4 regions of the Streptomyces chengmaiensis genome follow, and region 2 is predicted to be linked to each of the others. Evidence: riboswitches for the same ligand, from Rfam matches in the RefSeq annotation. Region 2 holds a riboswitch; each other region holds the start of a gene.
The links. Region 2 has a riboswitch for cyclic di-AMP ahead of QCN29_RS11915 (C40 family peptidase). Riboswitches for the same ligand answer to the same signal wherever they lie in the genome.

Region 1: it holds a riboswitch for cyclic di-AMP, as region 2 does, so the genes downstream of both, QCN29_RS13605 (transglycosylase family protein) here and QCN29_RS11915 (C40 family peptidase) in region 2, are expected to answer to the same signal.
Region 3: it holds a riboswitch for cyclic di-AMP, as region 2 does, so the genes downstream of both, QCN29_RS04660 (LysM peptidoglycan-binding domain-containing M23 family metallopeptidase) here and QCN29_RS11915 (C40 family peptidase) in region 2, are expected to answer to the same signal.
Region 4: it holds a riboswitch for cyclic di-AMP, as region 2 does, so the genes downstream of both, QCN29_RS16020 (transglycosylase SLT domain-containing protein) here and QCN29_RS11915 (C40 family peptidase) in region 2, are expected to answer to the same signal.

What each region holds. Positions count from the first base shown of each region.
Region 1 covers NZ_JARWBG010000013.1:35,298-37,490, reverse strand. Annotated here, with positions in the region: gene QCN29_RS13605 (transglycosylase family protein) at 197-952, opposite strand; cyclic di-AMP (ydaO/yuaA leader) riboswitch at 957-1,085, opposite strand; gene QCN29_RS13600 (LysM peptidoglycan-binding domain-containing protein) at 1,407-2,193, opposite strand, start outside.
Region 2 covers NZ_JARWBG010000011.1:32,003-34,195, reverse strand. Annotated here, with positions in the region: gene QCN29_RS11915 (C40 family peptidase) at 1-887, opposite strand, end outside; cyclic di-AMP (ydaO/yuaA leader) riboswitch at 890-1,048, opposite strand; gene pcrA (DNA helicase PcrA) at 1,348-2,193, shown strand, end outside.
Region 3 covers NZ_JARWBG010000003.1:297,431-299,623, forward strand. Annotated here, with positions in the region: gene QCN29_RS04660 (LysM peptidoglycan-binding domain-containing M23 family metallopeptidase) at 40-1,071, opposite strand; cyclic di-AMP (ydaO/yuaA leader) riboswitch at 1,074-1,244, opposite strand; gene QCN29_RS04665 (tyrosine-protein phosphatase) at 1,732-2,193, shown strand, end outside.
Region 4 covers NZ_JARWBG010000016.1:107,990-110,182, reverse strand. Annotated here, with positions in the region: gene QCN29_RS16025 (peptidylprolyl isomerase) at 1-226, shown strand, start outside; gene QCN29_RS16020 (transglycosylase SLT domain-containing protein) at 348-1,130, opposite strand; cyclic di-AMP (ydaO/yuaA leader) riboswitch at 1,135-1,290, opposite strand; gene QCN29_RS16015 (phospholipase D-like domain-containing protein) at 1,672-2,193, opposite strand, start outside.

The DNA.
Region 1 (2,193 bases), on a different contig from region 2:
GCCCGGGGGCCGCCGCCTGCCGATGCCCGCCCGCTGGGACGAAAAAGGGTGCGAAGTGGACCGGCTGGGGACGAAGCGCTACATGCCTACCGATCAGTAGTGACAGGGGGGTGACCGCCGGCCACGGCATGCGGAAGCCCCGGCCCGGTGCGCACGGGGGAAGCGCTCCGGACCGGGGCGGTCACAGCCGGGCGGGTCAGCTCAGGTGGAGCCGCTGGCCCGGGAAGATCAGGTCCGCGTCCTCGACGATGTCGTCGTTGAGGTCGTACAGCTTCTGCCAGCCGCCCTTGACGCCCTCCGCCTTAGCGATCCTGCTCAGCGTGTCGCCGGGCTTGACCTCGTACTCGCCGTCGCCCTTCTTGAAGCCCTTCGCCGGGGCGGCGGGCTCGGCGGACGACTTGGCCGACGGCTTCTTCTGAGCCGGAGCCGGGGCCGCGGAGCGCTCGGAGCGGGTGGTCGGAGCCTGGCTGCGCTGCTGCGACTGCTTCGGCTGCGCCTTGGGCTTGGACTGCTGCGCGGAACCGGAACCCGAACCAGAACCAGAGCCAGAGCCAGAGCCAGAGCCGCCGCCGGTGTACGCGGCATTGGACAGGCCGACGCCACAGTGCGGCCAGGCGCCCTTGCCCTGGCCCGCGAGGACCTTCTCGGCGATCTCGATCTGCTGCGCCTTGGTGGCGAGGTCGGCGCGCGCGGCGTACTTGGCGCCGCCGTAGGCCGCCCAGGTGGAGGCGGAGAACTGCAGACCGCCGTAGTAGCCGTTGCCGGTGTTGATGGACCAGTTGCCGCCGGACTCGCACTGCGCGACCCTGTCCCACTCGGCGGCGGTCGCGGCGGAGGCGGAGGTCGCACCGAGCAGCGGGGCGGCCACTGCGGCGCCGGTGACGCCGGCGAGCGCGGCGATACGGGTGGCCTTCGACGGACGGCGATGCTTGCCCTTGCCGGAAAGCAGCATGGAAGTGTCTCCTCACCGACGCCTGCGAGGTGAGCTGTCGGGTTCGGGCCGGATGAGTGCCCGGCCGCGCGTCCTAGCGCGCGGCTTCACCCCAAGCCGGTCCCGGCCTCTGAGAGCACAGCGCGTCTCAACGGCCCGGTCCGGCGCCTACCTTGGGTCCCCCGCTCCTGCCTTCGGCGCTCCACGCGACGACTGTTCCCGCCGTCCGCCGGCAGGATTCGGCGTGACGGTCGACGGGGCCCGCGGTGGCGAGCGGTTGGAACCGTAAACACACCGGCCGCTGCCGCTCAAGGGCGAACATCACGGATGAATCACTCTTTCCGCGATCGACTTGACACGCATTTCCGCAGGTGAAGGGCGATTCGGACGGATTCGACAGCCGCGACACGCCAGTTGGGGCAGAGAGACGCTTGTCTCACTTACGCAGAATCGGATAAACACCCCCGAACTGCCGCTACTTCAGATCCAGATCGAGGCTCTGGCCAGGGTGAATGAGGTCGGGATCCGACCCGACGGTCTCCTGGTTGGCCTCATAGAGCGCGACCCACCCCCCGGGCACCTCACGCTCGTCGGCGATCGCCCAGAGGCTGTCCCCGGGGCGCACGGTGTAGCCCTGCTCGCCGACTGCCGTGTCGGATGCATCACGTGAAGCGCTGTCACCCCGCGAGGCATGCCCACCGAATTCTCGGCTTGCATCACTGATACCCGACTTGTCCGCCTCATCCGCAGGTGCACCGCGATGCCGCCCGGTACCCTCGCCCACGGTCAGATCGGAGTCGACGGGGTCGGTCGGCTCGATGGTCCGGGTGGGCTCCACGGCGTCCTCGGGCAGCGTCTGCCCGCCGGAGCCGCCGGACCCCTCGGGGGCCGCGGACCCGGCGGAGACGCCCGGGGAATCCGACGCGTCAGGCGAGACCGTTGTGCCGCTCTCCTGCGGCAGACCCGAAATGCCCGCCCCGGATCGGGTGGTGGGCTGCTCGCCGCCCTCCGGCACCGACGAGGGAGACGACGAGGGCGACGACGAGGGGGAAGAGGACGGAGACGGGGCAGCCGTCGTAGCCGCCCCGGCGGAGCCCTCACCCGAGGAGCCCGCGCCGGGCGAGCCGCCGTCGGCGGGGGCCGCACCGCCGGAGCCGATGCCGATGCCGGAAGAGTTCGCGCCGGAACCCGTCACCGCTCCGGGCTCCACCCCCGGGTTGACGTCGGCGGACTCGCCGCCGCTCCGCAGATTCGCGGTCGCC
Region 2 (2,193 bases):
GCCTTGGCCGCGTAGTCGGCGTCCGCGTCGCCGCCGGACGTCGTGCCCGCCCCCGACTCGGTCCCGCTATCCGCCCCGGAGTCCTGGCTCTGCTCCTGCTGCTCCTGCTGCTGTTCCTGCTGCTCCTGCGCGCGCAGGCGCTCCCTCTCGGCCTCCGCGGCGGCCGCCGCCTCCGCTTCCGCCCTGGCCTTCTCCTCGGCCTTGCGGCGGGCCTCCGCCGCCTTCTTCCGCTCGATCTCCGCGAGCCGTGCCTTCTCCTCCGCCGTCAGCTTCGACAGCAGCTCGCGCGCCTCGCGCAGCTTCGCCTGCACCTCCTGCTTCCCGGCGCGCAGCGTCTCCTGCGACGCGGTGAGCGACTCCAGGCTCTTGGCCGCCTCGGTGCGCTGCTTCGCGGCGGCGGCACGCTCGGTCTCGTAGTCGGCGACCGCGCTGCGTTGACGGTCGCTCAGCCGCTCCATCAGCTGTGTCTGGTCGAAGTACGACTGCGGGCTGTCGGCGAAGACCAGCGCGGCGGTCGGGGCCACTGCCCCTGAGCGGTACTGCGCGGCGGCGTAGTTGCCCAGCGCGCGCCGGGACTCGTTCAGCGCCTCGGTGCGCTCCGCCGCCTCGTCCAGCAGCTTGCCGACCTCCTGCCGCTTCTCGGCGGTGGCCTCCTTGGCCTGGTTGTACTTCTGGGTGGCCGTCCCGGCCTGCCGGTACAGGTCGTCGACCTTCTTCTGCACTTCCTCGATGGACGGCTTCGGCTCGGCGGGCGCGCTGGGCGCGGCGCCTGCGTTCTGGGAGGACAGCAGCGTGACGCCGGCGAGGGCTGCGGTGGTGAACCCGACGGCGGGGGTGGATATCGCGGTACGGCCGCGGGGCTTGCGATGCGACGCCAAGGCCGACATCTCCTTCTTCCGTGAACCGCCTACCGGGTTAGCTGACGGGTTCGGGCGGGACGGAAGGCTGCCCTACGGACCGGCGAGGGTCCGATTCACCCCGGTTGTGCTGGGTGGTTCCCCGGTTCCGAACTTCCCTGCGGAAAGGCCGGATTCGGCGTGGGCGACCCGTTTGGCGTGGTTCGCCATGGCGGTGCGGGATCGCTTGGTCGAGCACGCTAGCCAACCCGTGTGGTTGCTGTGAAGGTTGATGTTCGAAATGTCCGATACATTTTCGTTACCTCGGCGGGATCAGGCCGTTTACCGCCGGTAGGGCCGATGTCGTCACTGGTGGTCATTGACCGGATGTCGTCGTTCCGTCGCGCACGGTGCGCGTGCAAGCGCTGCCTACGGCCGCTCCCCGGCCGCCCGGGGGTCTGGCTCAATGCGGCCCCGGAGTGTCAGAGCGGACGCCTAGACTTTGAGAGCGATGAGCAGCCTCTTTGACGACAGCTTCCTGGCGGACCTCCAGCCCCCGGAGGACGAGCACCCGCCGCCGCCCGATGACGCGACGGCGCCGGAGCCGGTTCCGGACGACCTCTTCCAGGGCGCCTACGACGTGCCTCCGGCGCGGGACGCCTACTACCGCGACGGCGCGCCGCGCCCTGTCGTGGACCCCGCCGCCCTGCTGGAGGGGCTCAACGAGCAGCAGCGCGCCGCCGTGGTGCACTCCGGATCGCCGCTGCTCATCGTGGCCGGCGCCGGCTCCGGCAAGACGCGCGTGCTCACCCACCGGATCGCGCATCTGCTGGCCACCCGGCATGTGCACCCCGGCCAGGTCCTTGCGATCACCTTCACCAACAAGGCCGCCGGGGAGATGAAGGAGCGCGTCGAGCAGCTCGTCGGCCCGCGTGCGGGCGCGATGTGGGTCTCCACCTTCCACAGCGCATGCGTGCGCATCCTGCGCCGCGAGTCCAAGAGGCTCGGCTTCACCTCGTCGTTCTCGATCTACGACGCAGCCGACTCCAAGCGCCTCATGGCGCTGGTCTGCCGGGACCTGGACCTCGACCCCAAGAGGTTCCCGCCCAAGTCCTTCAGCGCCAAGATCTCGAATCTGAAGAACGAGCTGATCGACGAGGAGACCTTCGCCGATCAGGTGGCCGGGGGCGCCTCCCAGGCCGGAGGCTCCGGGGGAGGCTTCGAGCAGACCCTGGCCGAGGCGTACCGGATGTACCAGGCGCGGCTGCGCGAGGCCAACGCCCTGGACTTTGACGACATCATCATGACCGCCGTCCACCTCCTCCAGGCGTTCCCGGATGTCGCCGAGCACTACCGC
Region 3 (2,193 bases), on a different contig from region 2:
GCGAGGGGCGCGGATGGATGCGCGTCTGCGTGGGACGGATCAGATGGACACGCCGTGCTGGCGCAGGTACGCCACCGGGTCGATGTCGGAGCCGTACGACGGGCCGGTGCGGACCTCGAAGTGGAGGTGCGGGCCGGTGGAGTTGCCCGTGGAGCCCGACAGGCCGATCTGCTGGCCGGCGCTCACGCTCTGGCCGGAGGAGACGGACAGCGAGGACAGATGGGCGTACTGCGAGTAGGTGCCGTCGTTGTGGCGGATGACGACCTCGTTGCCGTACGCGCCGCCCCAGCCGGCGGAGACGACGGTGCCCGCGGTGACTGCCTTGACCGTGGTGCCGGTGGCGGCGGCGAAGTCGACGCCGGTGTGGTAGCCGCTGGACCAGCTGGCGCCGGAGGCGCGGTACGGGGTGGTGACGCTTGCGCCGGAGAGGGGCGCGGAGTAGCCGGAGACGCTGGCTGCCGGCTGGGCCGCCTGAGGCTGCTGGGGCTTCTGCGCAGGCGTGGACTCAGCGGCGGACGCCTTGGACGTGGAGCGCTCGGGGGCGGCCTTCTTCTTCGGCGCCTTGGGGGCGCTCTGGGCCTTGCTCTCGGCCTTCGCCTCGGTCTTCGCCTTGGGCTTGGCCTTTGCCTTCGCCTTCGCCTTCGCGGGGGCGGACTGCTCCGCTGCCTTGCCGTGGACGGTGAGCTTCAGCCCGGGGTGGATCAGCGACGGGTTGTCGCCCACGGCCTCCCGGTTGTCCGCGTACAGCCGCTGCCAGCCGCCGCGCACATCGTGCTCGTCGGCGATCTTGGACAGATAGTCGCCGGGGACGACCTCGTAGGTGGTCGGCGTGGCCTTCCGCGCCTGCTTCTTGACCGCATCGCCGGACTTGGCGTCACCGGCGGGGGCATGGGCGGCCGCGGCGGTCACGGCCTGCCGCGGCGCGGCGGCGGGCGCGGACGTCTCCGCGGCGTGGGCGCCCGCCGGGGACAGCAGCGGGATGGCGATGGCGGCGCCGCCTGCGCCCGCGGCGACAAAACCGCGTGCGAGCGGGCTGCTCTTGGGACGACGGTGCTTACCCTTCGCGGGCATGGCGATTTCCTCTCCGGCGCCTGCGAGGTGAGCTGTCGGGTTCGGGCTGGAGATGCCCGGCCACGCGGTGACGCGGCTTCACCCCAAGCCGTCCGGAGCGGCGACTCCGGCGCGGCGACTTACCTGGTTCCCCCGCTCCTGCCACGCGTGTGTGGGGTCGTCATTCCGAACGGCGGCAGGATTAGGCGGTCCGTCCGGATCGGTCGTGACCGTAAACGAGCCGAGCACAGCGGAACAAGCCTTCCGATTCCCCCGGCATTGAGCGCTGTGATATCGGCGAGGAATTCCGGTCACCCTCCGTCGATGAAGGCGATTCAAATTCCCACCTCAGAAAGGAATTCACCGTCCGGCATCCGCCACGGTCCGTTACGGATATGACGCTGCTCACGTACCGTTTCCCATCTCCCCCTCAGCCAGGGCAGGTTATTACTAAAGGTGCAATTCGGGCAGACATCGGAAGTCATGCCAAATCACCACCCCGCTCACCGATGCGGCGGTCTGGTGTACCCATGGGGCGCACCGCATGACGAATCGGCCGGCCGGACAGAACCCGTGCGCGTGCCCCCGGTGAGATCATTTGACGTATGAAGTGATGTCGTATGGTCGGGAACACGTCACCGTCGGCGACCAACGCCGACGCCGTCACACGAGGAGCCCCAAGTGACGCAGCAGTCGCCGCAGGTGCCATCGGCCGAGTCCCAGCTCACCGGAGTCCGCAACTTCCGGGACGTGGGCGGCCTGCCGACCAGGGACGGACGGCAGGTGCGGTACGGACGCCTGTACCGGAGCGGCCATCTGGCACACGCCACGGCGAGGGACGCGACCTTCCTGGCCGGCCTGGGGCTCCACACGATCTTCGACTTCCGCAATGCCGCGGACCAGAAGCTCGAAGGCCCGGACGTCGAGCTGCCGGGCGTGCGCAATGTGAATCTGCCGCTGACGGATCCGGCCGACGGCGCGGAGTTCTGGAAGATGGTCCGGGACGGCGACCTCGACGAGCTCAGGTCGATACTGGCCGACGGCAAGGCGGCCGGCCGGATGACCGAGACCTATCGGCTGATCATCAAGGAGCGGACCGCCGAGCACAGCCGGGTGCTGCACGCACTCGCGGAGGACAGCGTC
Region 4 (2,193 bases), on a different contig from region 2:
GCACACCAAGCCGGGCCTGCTGTCCATGGCCAACGCGGGCCGGAACACCAACGGGTCCCAGTTCTTCATCACCACCGTCGTCACCGACTGGCTGGACGGCAAGCACGTCGTCTTCGGCGAGGTCGTCGAGGGCATGGACGTCGTGAAGAAGATCGAGTCCCTGGGCTCCCGCAGCGGCGCCACCAAGGCCGACATCCGGATCGCGAAGTCCGGCGTCGTCGCCTGAGAGCCGGAGGCCGCGTCAGCGGCCCTGTCCTGACCTGCGCAAGGCCGTCCGGCCCGGCGCCCCGATTGCGGGGCGCCGGGCCGGACGGCTGTGTCGGGCGGCGTCAGTGCGCGCCGTTCGCTCAGTACGGGCCGTTCACATTGTCGATCGAGCCGTAGCGGTCGGCCGCGTAGTTGCAGGCGGCGACGATGTTGGCGACCGGGTCGAAGGGGTCCATCGAGGTGCCGGGCACGTGGTAGGCGCGGAACGTCGGGTCGATGGTCTGGAGGAGGCCCTTGGACGGGGTTCCCTTGGCCGCGTTGGAGTCCCAGTTGTTGATGGCGTTCGGATTGCCGGAGGACTCCCGCATGATGTTGCGGTGGATGCCCTCGTAGCTGCCGGGGATGCCGTGCTGGGCCATGATGTCCAGGGCTTCGCGGATCCAGCCGTCGAGGTTGTCGGGGTAGGACTTCGCCGCTGCGGCCACCGTGGTCCGCTCGGCGGAACGGTCGGCCCGGTCGGACGAGGCGGCAGCCTTCTTGGGCTCCTGCGGCGCGGCGCCCGGCCCCGGGACGACGGTCAGCTTCAGGCCCGGGCGGATGAGTGACGGATTGTCACCGACCGCGCGGCGGTTGTCCTGGTAGAGCCGCTTCCAGCCGCCGCTCACCGAATGCTCTTCGGCGATGGCGGAGAGGGAGTCGCCCGCGACCACGGTGTAGGTCAGCGGACCGGCTGCCTTGGCCGCGGCAACGGCGGTGGCGATCGCGGCGGGCTTGGCAGTCGAGTGGACCGTATTCGGCGTCGCTTCAGCAATGCTCGCACCGAAGAACGGAAGAGCGAGTGCAGTGCTGGCGGCACCCGCGAGGGCGATTCCGCGGGTGATCCGCTGATGGTTCGAACGACGGTGCTTACCCTTTTCGGGCATGGCGAATTCCTCTCCGTCGCCTGCGAGGTGAGCTGTCGGGTTCGGGCTGGAGATGCCCGGCCGCGCATCGCTGTGCACGGCTTCACCCCAAGCCGCTCCGGGGTCGGACCGGCGTCTTACCTGGGTCCCCCGCTCCTGCCGGGTGTGACGGGTGTGTGGGTGGGTGCGGTGTCCGGACAGCGGCAGGATTCGGCGTTCCATCCGGAATGACGGTGACGGTAGGCGAGTCCGCACCTGAGTAACAAGGCCTTGTATGACGGAATGGCATCGAAAGAGGCCGATTTGGCGATGAAGTGGCGACGCCCCGATGAAGCACACTTCTCAACTTTCCTTCTGCAAAGCACTAATTCGCCTGGACGCCGAGATCGCCAATCGGTTCCCAGCGTGACCGACATCACGGGCAGTCGCGCCGGGTGCCATTCGGCGCAACTGCCCTGAGATGTCAGCGAATAGCAGAAAAAGCCGCTGACCGCGCGACTGCTTAGCTAATGGGTCAAATCACCCATACCGGATGTGTCCTAGTAAGTCGTCGCTCATCCCGTCAGGCGCAGACTCCGTGCCGGTAGTCGTGCGTCGCGGTGTGACGGGAGTACGTCCACTGCGGGTCGAGCAGCTCCTCCTTCAGCTGACGGGCCGCGTCCGGGCTCTCCACGATGTAGCCGAAGTCCTGGAGCCAGGAGGGGTAGAGGTTCTTTGACCCGATGTAGAAGGCGGAGTCGTCGACCGAGACCAGCTTGTGATGCAGGGCATACGGGCTGCCGTCCGCCCAGGTCGCGGAGGGGGCGGCACGGAACGAGGCGAGCTGGAGGTTGGCGCACAGCGCGCGGGAGGCGGCGGCCTCGTCACCCGTGAGGCGCGCCAGCCGTTCGCGGAGGGTGTCGCTGATCTCGGAGAGGGACTTGATCTGCGAGTAGCCGCCGCTGCCGATCAGCCCGCGGTTGGCGGGGTCGCTGACCACGATGCGGACCTTCACGCCCGCGGCGAGCTTGGCCGCGAGGGTGTCGTAGAGACGGATGTCGTAGCGGGGCAGCGGCGGACAGGTGGCGTTGAGGTCCTGCTGGGA